2 regions of the Nocardioides sp. QY071 genome follow, and region 1 is predicted to be linked to the other one. Evidence: predicted binding sites of a transcription regulator. Region 1 holds the regulator's gene; the other holds the start of a gene.
The links. The regulator LexA, encoded in region 1, represses DNA repair genes until DNA is damaged. The targets are predictions, from matches to a motif close to TCGAACANNTGTTCGA.
Positions count from the first base shown of each region.

Region 2: a site for LexA is predicted at 2,499-2,514, ahead of QI633_RS17015 (HNH endonuclease signature motif containing protein). Genes of this name have one in related genera too.

Region 1 covers NZ_CP124681.1:4,451,302-4,456,534, forward strand. Annotated here, with positions in the region: gene QI633_RS21460 (vitamin B12-dependent ribonucleotide reductase) at 1-1,318, opposite strand, end outside; gene nrdR (transcriptional regulator NrdR) at 1,483-1,974, opposite strand; gene QI633_RS21470 (hypothetical protein) at 2,362-2,694, shown strand; gene QI633_RS21475 (LysM peptidoglycan-binding domain-containing protein) at 2,822-3,223, opposite strand; gene lexA (transcriptional repressor LexA) at 3,492-4,241, shown strand; gene QI633_RS21485 (MXAN_6640 family putative metalloprotease) at 4,309-5,233, shown strand, end outside.
Region 2 covers NZ_CP124681.1:3,512,724-3,517,956, reverse strand. Annotated here, with positions in the region: gene QI633_RS17025 (hypothetical protein) at 1-1,673, shown strand, start outside; gene QI633_RS17020 (A24 family peptidase) at 1,679-2,464, shown strand; gene QI633_RS17015 (HNH endonuclease signature motif containing protein) at 2,693-3,934, shown strand; gene QI633_RS17010 (DUF6458 family protein) at 3,946-4,158, opposite strand; gene QI633_RS17005 (hypothetical protein) at 4,196-4,405, opposite strand; gene cls (cardiolipin synthase) at 4,550-5,233, opposite strand, start outside.

The DNA.
Region 1 (5,233 bases):
CGAGGTTGGCGTAGCCGATGCCGAGCTGGCGGTAGTTGCGGGTGGTCTCGCCGATCGGCTCGGTCGGGAAGTCCGCGAAGCAGATCGAGATGTCCATCGCGGTGATGATCAGCTCGACGGCCTGGGCGAACAGCGCCGCGTCGAAGGTGTCGTCCTCGCGCAGGAACTTGAGCAGGTTGAGCGAGGCCAGGTTGCACGAGGAGTTGTCGAGCGACATGTACTCCGAGCACGGGTTGGACGCGGTGATCCGGCCGGTCTCGGGGTTGGTGTGCCAGTCGTTGATCGTGTCGTCGTACTGCAGGCCCGGGTCGGCGCAGGCCCAGGCGGCCTCGCTGATCTTGCGGAACAGGCTGCGCGCGTCGACGGTCTCGATGACCTCGCCGGTCATCCGCGAGCGCAGGCCGAACTCGCCACCGTTCTCGACCGCACGCATGAACTCGTCGTTGACGCGCACCGAGTTGTTGGCGTTCTGGTACTGGACCGAGGTGATGTCCTTGCCGCCGAGGTCCATGTCGTAGCCGGCGTCGCGCAGGGCGCGGATCTTGTCCTCCTCGCGCCACTTGGTCTCGACGAACTCCTCGATGTCGGGGTGGTCGACGTCGAGCACGACCATCTTGGCCGCACGGCGCGTGGCGCCGCCCGACTTGATGGTGCCGGCCGAGGCGTCGGCGCCGCGCATGAAGGAGACCGGGCCGGACGCGGTGCCGCCGCTGCTGAGGAGCTCCTTGGAGGAGCGGATCCGGGAAAGGTTCAGGCCGGCGCCGGAGCCGCCCTTGAAGATGAAGCCCTCCTCCTTGTACCAGTTGAGGATCGAGTCCATCGAGTCGTCGACCGAGAGGATGAAGCAGGCCGAGACCTGCTGGGGAGCGGTCGTGCCGACGTTGAACCAGACCGGGGAGTTGAAGGAGAAGTACTGGTTGGCCAGCAGCCAGGTCAGCTCGTGCTCGAAGACCTCCGCGTCCGCCGCGCTCGCGAAGTAGCCGTGCTCCCGCCCCGCCTTGACGTACGTCGACACGACCCGGTCGATGAGCTGCTTGAGGCCGCGCTCCCGCTCGGGCGTGCCGACGGCGCCGCGGAAGTACTTGGTGGTGACGATCGTGGAGGCGTTGAGCGACCAGAAGTCGGGGAACTCGACCCCGAGCTGCTCGAAGACGGTCTCGCCGGTCTTCCAGTTGGTCTGGACGACGTCGCGCCGCTCCCAGGTGATCTCGTCGTACGGGTGCACGCCCTCGGTGCTGAAGATCCGCTGGATCTTGAGTCCGTTCTTGGCGTAGCGGGCCGTCTCACTGGGCGTCTGGCTGCGGGCCGTCTCGGTCATGGCTCTCCTGGTCTCCTCTGTCGGCGTGCGGTGCGGGTGTCAAGCGGGGGCGTCGGCAATGCGGCAGGAGCGGCGGGCTCCTGCGGACAACGGGACGTGCGAACGGGAAAGGGGAGGGGGTGGCCCGGCAGGCAGCTTCCCCACTACCTGCCGGGCGTCTGTGGTCAGCCCGTCGCGACGGGCCGGGCTCCCTCGGACTGCAGCTGGCGCTCGGCCCGCATCAGGGAGATCTCGTTCTCGAAGTCGGCGGCCGAGTCGAAGCCGCGGTAGACGGAGGCGAAGCGGAGATAGGCGACCTCGTCGAGACGACGCAGCGGCGGGAGGATCGCCAGGCCCACCTCGTGGGCCGCGATCTCCGGACTGCCGGCCAGCCGGAGCTGGTCCTCGACCTCCTGGCCCAGCCGGGCCAGGTCGTCCTCGTCCACCGGGCGACCCTTGCAGGCCTTGCGGACGCCGGCGACGGCCTTCTGGCGGGTGAACGGCTCGGTCGCGCCGGAGCGCTTGAGCACGGTCAGCTGCATGGCCTCGACGGTCGTGAACCGCTTCTCACAGCTCGGCGACTGGCAGACCCGGCGGCGCCGGATCGAGCAGCCGTCGTCGGAGACGCGGGAGTCGAGGACCTTGGTGTCGTGGTGCTTGCAATACGGACAGTGCATGGGTCCCCCTCCTCCCGAGGCTACGAGCTGTGGACAACTCCCCCGCCTGTGGAAAAAGGTGGGGCGAACTGTGCGTTTCCGCTCCGGTCCTGTGGGTGACGATGGGTCGCCCTGTGGACTAGATGTGGAGAACTACATCGTTGTAACTACTAGATGTAGTGGTAACCGTACGCCTCGGCCACCAGCGATGCAAGCGCGGGTCGCCGCGAGTTCGCGAGCGGGTCGACCCGGACGACGTTTGCGCAGGTCACCGCCCACAAAGGCCTCCGGACGAGGACTTCCGGACCGGCGTTTCGCGGCCGCCCGACGGCCCGCCGGGACCTCCCGGAAGCGGTGGAGGGCGCGTTGGCTGAGCATTCCACCCACCCATCAGCAACAATGACCGCCGTGACGGGTGGCAAGCGGGCTGGCGATCGGGCGAAGGCGAAGTTCCGTCCCGCCCTGTTGCTGATCGCCGCCGGCGGCACCGTCTCGATCGTGGCCTGGGGGTACCTCGTGGTCGCCGCCATCGACTTCGGCGCGACCGCGCGCCACGACGGCAAGGCGAGCGCGTGGGCGTTCATGGCCGTGGCCTCGCTGGGCGCCATGCTCTGCCTGTTCCTCACCTTCATGCTGGCCATCCGCCTCTCGCGCGCCCTCGGCATGAGCTCGCACCACCACGAGCCGCGCCCCAAGCGCGACCCCGCCACGCCCAAGGGCGGCAAGCGCGCGGCTCGCTGAGCGCGCGACTCACGCACGCGCGAAGGGCGGGATCCGGTTCGGTCGGATCCCGCCCTTCTCATTCCCCAGGCCAATACAGGCCCCATCTCCGCTGGGGTCGAGGCAGCGAAGAAGTCTGGTGGTGCGACTAGTGCGTCGGCACGCGCAGCTCCTGGCCGACGTAGACCATGCTGCCGTCGAGCGTGTTGAGCTGCTGGATGGTCTCCATCATGTCGCGCACGTCGTCGCCCGAGGTCGCGGCGGCGTCGCTGGCGATGTCCCACAGGGTGTCGCCGGGGCCGACGGTCACGAGCTGGACCTGCGGCGCGCCGCCGTCCTGGCGGGTTGCGGCCGAGCCGGCGGCCAGCCAGATCGCCGCGAGGACGACGGCGGTCAGGGCAAGCAGGAAGACGACCGCGCGGCCGCGTCGGGTCAGCCGGACCTGGCCGCGGGCGGCCGGACGGGTGGCCGGACGGGTGGCGGGGCGGGTGGCGGGACGCGTGGTGGCGCGAGCCGGGGCGACACGCGGCGCAAGGGTGATGGTGCTCATGGGATTGACCTCCGGGGGAAGTGGACGGCCCCAGTTGTATCGAGGGGGTCCGACGGAAGGTGTTCGATCAGGCGTTCGATCGAACATGTGTACGAGATTAGATCAGGTGTTCGAAGATTTCCAGCACCGTTCGAAAGTTCGTTCGACCGGCGTGTCGCGACACGCGGTTCGAACAGATGTTTGAAACCGGGGGCCGGATTCGGTTAGCGTCGTCACACGGGCCCGGTCGATCCGGACCACACCACGCGATCTGATCTGGAGGGCGACCATGGCTGAGCGCAAGGGCACCCAGCGCAAGGGCGACGGCAAGGCGAGCAGCGTCACTGAGCTGCCCGACGGACCGGCCGACGCGACCGGGCTGACCCCGCGCCAGCAGCGGGTCCTGGCCCACATCAAGGACAGCATCGAGAAGCGCGGCTACCCGCCGAGCATGCGCGAGATCGGCCAGGCGGTCGGCCTCACCAGCACCTCCAGCGTCGCCCACCAGCTGCGCACCCTGGAGGAGAAGGGCTTCCTGAAGCGCGACCCCAACCGGCCCCGCGCCCTCGAGGTGTTCCTGCCCGAGGTGATGGCGGCGCGACGCGCGATGGGCACCGCCGAGGAGACGACGTACGACGAGACCGGGATCGGCGACGCCGCGCCGGTGCCGGCCAACGTCCCGGTCGTGGGCCGGATCGCGGCCGGTGGCCCGATCCTCGCCGAGGAGCGGGTCGAGGACGTCTTCCCGCTGCCTCGTCAGCTCGTCGGCGACGGACAGCTGTTCCTGCTCGAGGTCAGCGGCGAGTCGATGATCGAGGCCGCGATCTGCGACGGCGACTACGTCGTGATCCGCCAGCAGCCCACCGCTGAGAACGGCGAGATCGTGGCGGCCATGATCGACGGCGAGGCCACGGTCAAGACGTTCCAGCGCAAGGGCGGCCAGGTCTGGCTGCTCCCCCACAACCCCGCGTTCGAGCCCATCGACGGCACCAACGCGACCATCCTCGGCAAGGTGACGGCGGTTCTCCGGCGGGTGTGAGGTTTGCCTGACCGGGCGGTGACATAGGGTCTGCATGTCCTGTCGCCATCTCCGAAGGCCGGTCCTGATGTCTCGTCGCAGCCACTTCCCCTTCCTCGGGCTGCTGTCCGCGCTGCTCGCAGCCCTGCTCACCGTGTCCGTCCTCGGCGGCACCGCACGGGCGGACGACACCGATCCGGCCGCTGATCCGGCTGCGCCGGGCGCCGCCGTCCCGGTCGACATCGACGACGACGTCGCCCAAGCGACCGCGGAGCAGGCGCTCGAGACGGTGCAGGACATCGTCGAGGCCGCCCCGAACGCCGCGCCGACCGACGCCACGACCGGCGCCGACCTGACCATGGCGCTGCGCGACCTCGCGCTCACCCGCGACGACCTGCCGACGAGCCTGCAGGACGACGCCGCGCGGCTGCTCGCCCGCCCCGGCACCGGCTACCGGCCGCCGCCGGGCTCCGGCGGCATCGAGTGCACCAACGGCTCGGGGCTGCCCTGCTACACCGCGCCCGAGGCGGCGCCGACCTGCGGCAGCGGCATCTGCGTCCACTACGTCCAGGGCGCCTACTCGCCGAGCACGGGCTCGGACGCCCCCGCGCCCAACTACCCCGCGGCCGTGCTCAACGTGATGAAGAACGTCGCGAGCCGCTACGTCGCCTCGGGCTACCGCACGCCGGTCAGCGACGGCAACGAGTTCGACGTCTACCTCGCCGACCTCGGCAAGCGCGGCCTCTACGGCTACTGCACGACCGACCAGCGGGTCGGGGGCCACGTGACGGCGGCCGCGTACTGCGTCCTCGACAACGACTACGCCGAGTTCGGCCCGGTGCCCGGCCCCCTCGGCAACCTGCAGGTGACCGCGGCGCACGAGTACTTCCACGCCGTCCAGTTCGCCTATGACGTCAACGAGGACACCTGGCTGCTCGAGGCGACCGCGACCTGGGCCGAGGACGAGGTCTACCCGGCGATCAACGACAACCTGCAGTACCTCAAGGGCGGTC
Region 2 (5,233 bases), 940 kb from region 1:
GTGTCAGTCCGATCGACAACCCGAACGCGGTCGGCGTGCAGTTCGTCTTCGGCGGTGACAGCCGGCTCTACCTGCAGAAGACGGCGATGTTCGAGATCTGCGGCAGCTACCACAGCAACCGGCCGCCCATCGACCTGTACGGACTCGACACCGGGTCGACCCCGACTGCGAAGAGCGAGACCGTCGACATCAGCAACGGCGGAAGCGTGGTCGACGCGGGTGGGTTCACGGGTGCCACGGTGGCGAACCTGAAGGCCGGTGGGAGCGGGGCGACATGGACCACCGGCGGCACCGCCGGAACCAGTTGCTGTGCCACCCCACTCGACGTCGGCAACGGCCCGAACTCGGTCCAGACCTCCGGATCGGGATCGTGGGGGACCACCGCCACGGCAGCCAACATCAGCACCGGGGGCAGCGGCGCAACGTGGACCTCCGCCAACAACCAGGGCGGTCAGCAGGGGACGCTCACCGCGACCGGTTTCGTGCCGACCACGGCGGTCCCGGCGGGAACCGCCTTGAACAACCTGCAGGTCAAGGTGCGGCACAAGGAGCCGACCCTCTCCAACAACGTCACCGTCACCCTGACGCTGGGCGCCAACGCTTGGTCGAAGACCTGGACGCTGACCCGGTCGACGGTGTTCACGACCGACACCCTCAGCCTCACTCCCGCCGAGCTGGCCTCGCTCAAGGCCTACGTGCTGAGCAACGGGTACACCGGGGCCAAGATCGCCTGGACGGGAACCCCGAACGACAAGAACCAGGTCTTCGGGGTCGGGCCGATCCAAGTTCTCCTCGACACCGGCATCCCGCCGACGGGTGGCACTACCCAGGAGTCGTCGACACTGAGGATCAACGGCTTCTCGCCGACGGCATCCGTGCCGTCCGGTGCGATCCTGACCGGGGCGACCGTCCACGTCACCCACAAGGAGCCGGACACGACTGCCAACTCGACCGGTTCGCTGACGCTGAATGTCGGGAGCTGGTCCTCCAGTCTCGCTGTCGTCGGACCGAGTGGCGCGGCGCAGACGCCGAGCACGTCGTCGCAGACTGCGAACATTCCCATCCCCGCTGCTCAGCTCAACGCCCTGCAGAAGGCCGTCCACGCCGGTGGGTACACCGGCATGACCGCCGCCTACACGGCGACCGCCAAGGGCTCGGCCGTCACCACGACAGTCGGGCCGATCACGCTCGACCTGACCTATTGGGTGCCGGTGCTGCGCGCCCAGAGCGGCTGCGTCACCACGCCCATCGCCAGCGGTGGCTGCTCGTTCCTGTCGACCGATCCCGACCACGGCAACAACAAGGTCTGGATGTACCTCCAGGGGACGACATATGCCCCCAAGGCGGACATCAACCTGACCCTCAGCAACTTCGGCGCTCAGGTGATGAGGTTCGGCCTGATCGCCCGCCAGGTCGAGTTCGACATCAACAACGGCAACCCGCGCTACACCGGACCGGTCTTCGAGATCCCGGACAACACCTACGTCCTCGGGTTCCAGAACAACGTCGTCGAGCTCATCGTCCGGGTGTGCATGGGCGAGACCACCGTGACTGCGGCGTGCAAGGCAAGCAATCCGGTGCTGCGGTCGCGGGTCCAGATCTGGGACGAGTCAGGGCAACCCGTCATCGCCGACCGCGAGATGAGGATCCTGAGCTGGAGTCGGAGCAGCTGACCACCTTGGACACGGTCGCCGTCGTCACCGTCGCCGGCCTCCTCGGGCTGGCGATCGGGTCCTTCCTCAACGTCGTGGCCCACCGGGTGCCGGCGGGGGAGTCGGTGGTGAGCCCGCCGTCGGCGTGCCCGCGGTGCGGGCACCAGATCCGGAACCGGCACAACGTCCCGGTGCTGGGCTGGGTCGTGCTGAGGGGGCGGTGCTTCGACTGCGGGGAGCCGATCAGTGCGCGGTACCCGCTGGTGGAGGCCGGAACGGGGCTGGTGTTCGCGCTGGTGGCGTTGAGGTTCGGCACCGACGGGGACGGGCTGCGGCTGCTGCCGGCGTACCTGACGTTCGCGGCGGTGGCGATCGTGCTGGCGCTGATCGACCTCGACGTGCACCGGCTGCCGGACGCGATCGTGCTGCCGTCGTACCCGGTGCTGGCAGTGCTGCTGGTGATCGGCGGGGACGGGCACGCGCTGCTGCGGGCGCTCGAGGGTGGCGCGATCCTCGGGGCGTTCTTCTTCGTGGTCTGGTACGTCGCACCCGGCGGGATGGGGTTCGGGGACGTGAAGCTGTCCGGGCTGGTGGGTGCGATGACGGCGTACCTGACGTGGGGCACCTTCCTGGTGGGTGCGTTCCTCGGGTTCCTGCTCGGGGCGGTGGCCGGGGTGCTGCTCATGGCGGGTGGTAGAGCAGGCCGCAAGACGGCGGTGCCCTTCGGGCCGTTCATGGTGCTCGGGGCGTGGAGCGCCATCCTCGGAGCGGGGAACCTGGGGGACAGCTACCTGCGCTCGATCGGGTTCTGAACGACCCGCGGGGCGAGCCTGTTCGAACAAGGGGTAGAACATGTGTTCGAACAGGTGTAGGGTGGCCGCAGGCCGTACGGCGGGATGCTCCTAGTGGTCCCGGGGACCTGAGGCCCAGCGTTGCAGGACAGGGCGCGCACCCACCAGGTGCGTCACGACCGCTGAGCCGCGGAGGCTCCTCCTGGAAGGCGAGACCGAGTTGTCGCGCCCTCAGGAAGGAAGCCCCGGATGTCCACCGCCCTCCTCGCCCGGCCGCACCCGATCGCGGGCTGTGCGGACGCGCTTCGTGCGGTGTTGCAGGACGTCGCGGACGTGCAGCCGGTGTTCATGTCGGTCGCGGAGAAGGAGGTCGCGCTGGTCGAGCTCACGCGGGCGGAGGCGCAGCTTGCCGAGCTGAAGGCGCGTGTGCTGGCGGTGTCCGACGATGTCGCGGTCGAGCATGGTGCGCGGGACGTGGCGTGGCTGGCGCATGCGACGCAGGCCGATCCTCGTGCTGCGCGGGCGGAGCTGCATCTCGCGATGGCGTTGGAGCGGCGCGCGGTGGTGGCGGGAGGGATGCGGTCCGGGGCGGTGTCGTCGGTCCAGGCGCGGGTGATCGTGGAGGCGGTCGAGGGGCTGCCGGCCGAGCTCGGGGCGGGGCTGGCTGCTCAGGCCGAGCAGACGCTGGTCGGCTACGCCGCCCAGCACCCGCCCCGGGAGCTGAAGCGGCTGGGGCGCCGGATCTTGGAGGTCGTGGCGCCGGAGGTCGCGCAGGCCGAGGAGGGGCGGCGGCTGGAGGAGGAGGGGCGGGCGCGGGAGAAGGCGTCGTTGCGGTTCCGCGACCTGGGGGAGGGGCGGACCCGGATCACGGGTGTGTTGCCGACCTCGGTGGCGGAGCGGTGGAAGCACTACCTGCAGGCCTTCACCTCGCCGCGACAGCGCGGGGGCGACGCGGTCCGCGGCGAACGAGTGCCGCAGCATCGGGCGTACGCGGAGGCGTTCGCGGCGTTGCTGGAGCTGCTTGATCCCGCGCGGCTGCCGGAGCACGGTGGGGATGCGACCACGGTGATCGTGACGATCGGAGTTGCCCAGCTGTGCAGTGATCTGGGGGCCGCAGGAGTGATCGCGGGGGACGGGGAGGAGGCGATCTCGGGGACCGAGGCGCGGCGGCTGGCGTGCCAGGCGCAGATCATCCCGGCCGTGCTGGGCGGGAAGGGGGAGGTGCTCGACCTCGGACGGCGGATGAGGTTGTTCTCGAAGGCGCAGCGGCGTGCGTTGCGTCTGCGGGACAGGCGGTGTCGGGCGGAGGGGTGCACGATCCCGGCAGCCTGGACCGAGGCGCATCACTGGAAGCCGTGGTCAGCAGGCGGGCCCACCGACCTGGCGAACGCCGTCAGCCTGTGCTCGCACCACCACCATCGCATCCACGACCGCACCTACCGTCCCGAGTTGCTGACCAACGGGGACGTCCGGTTCTCGCGGCGGACGTAGCCGTGGGTCGATCAGGCCCGGTCGTCGTAGTGGTGCACCACGCGGTCGCGGTCGCGGCGCCACGGCGGCGCGACGACCAGGGACAGCACGATCGCCAGGGCGCCGGCGACGATCAGGATCGTGCCGAGCGCGTCGTCGTTCACGTAGCTGATGTCGACGGTGATCACGTCGAGCGCGAGCACGAGGCCCGCGACGAGCAGGACGATGCCGAGTCCGATGTACATGGACCAGCAGTGCCCGGAAACGGCCGGGGCAGACCTCTCAGCGGTCGGTGAAGCAGACCAGGCAGGAGCGCGGGTCGTGCTGCAGGTGGCTCTCGTGCAGCCGCGAGGCCCGCAGGAGCAGGTCGTCCAGGGCGCGCTCGGACGCGGCGATCTCGAGGATCGTCTCCTCGAGCTCGGGGGACAGGCGCGGACCGGGCTCCGCGGTCCGGACGTCCGGCTCGGCATAGGTCGCCTCGAGTGCGCTCATGGTCCCTCCCCAAAATTGATGACCGAGACCCTCATGTCGAGGATCGGCAGTTCGGCCGGGAAGGGCAATGGTTCGAGGGAAGGTCAGGACGGTCGCGTTCCACGGGTGGCCCGATGGGGCCAGCGGACCGGGACCGGGGGTCCCCTACTGCAGGGCGGCGGTCAGCCGGGCCACGTTGTCGACGTACTTCGCGCCGGGGGAGCGCTCCTCCCACGCCTCGAGGGTGAGCTCCTTGGACAGCGCGCGGTAGGTGTCCTCGACGCGGCGCATCTTCGCCACCACGGCGGGGTCCGGCATCATCAGCGACACCTCGTAGTTGAGCGCGAACGAGCGCAGGTCCATGTTGCTCGACCCCACCACGGCGACCTGGTCGTCGATCGTGAAGTGCTTCGAGTGGAGGATGTACGGCGCGGGGTACTGGTAGATCCGCACGCCCGCCTCGAGCAGTGCCTTGTAGTACGACGCCTGCGCGTGCCCCACGAGGAACTGGTCGGACACCTCACTGACGAACAGCTCGACGTCGATGCCGCGCTCGGCAGCGGTCGTGACGGCGTACAGGAGCGACTCGTCGGGGACGAAGTACGGCGAGGTGAGCGAGATCCGCTCCGTGGCCGCGTAGATCAGCGTGGTGAACATGCGCAGGTTGTTCTCCGCGACGATGCCGGGGCCGCTCGGCACCACTTGGCAGGGGACGTCGAAGACCTCCTCGGGCCGGCGGTCCTGCTCGCCGTGGACCGCGACCAGGTCGACGACGCGACCGGTCTCGACGTACCAGTCGGAGGCGAAGACCGCGTTGAGCGCGCCGACGACCGGCCCCTCCAACCGCAC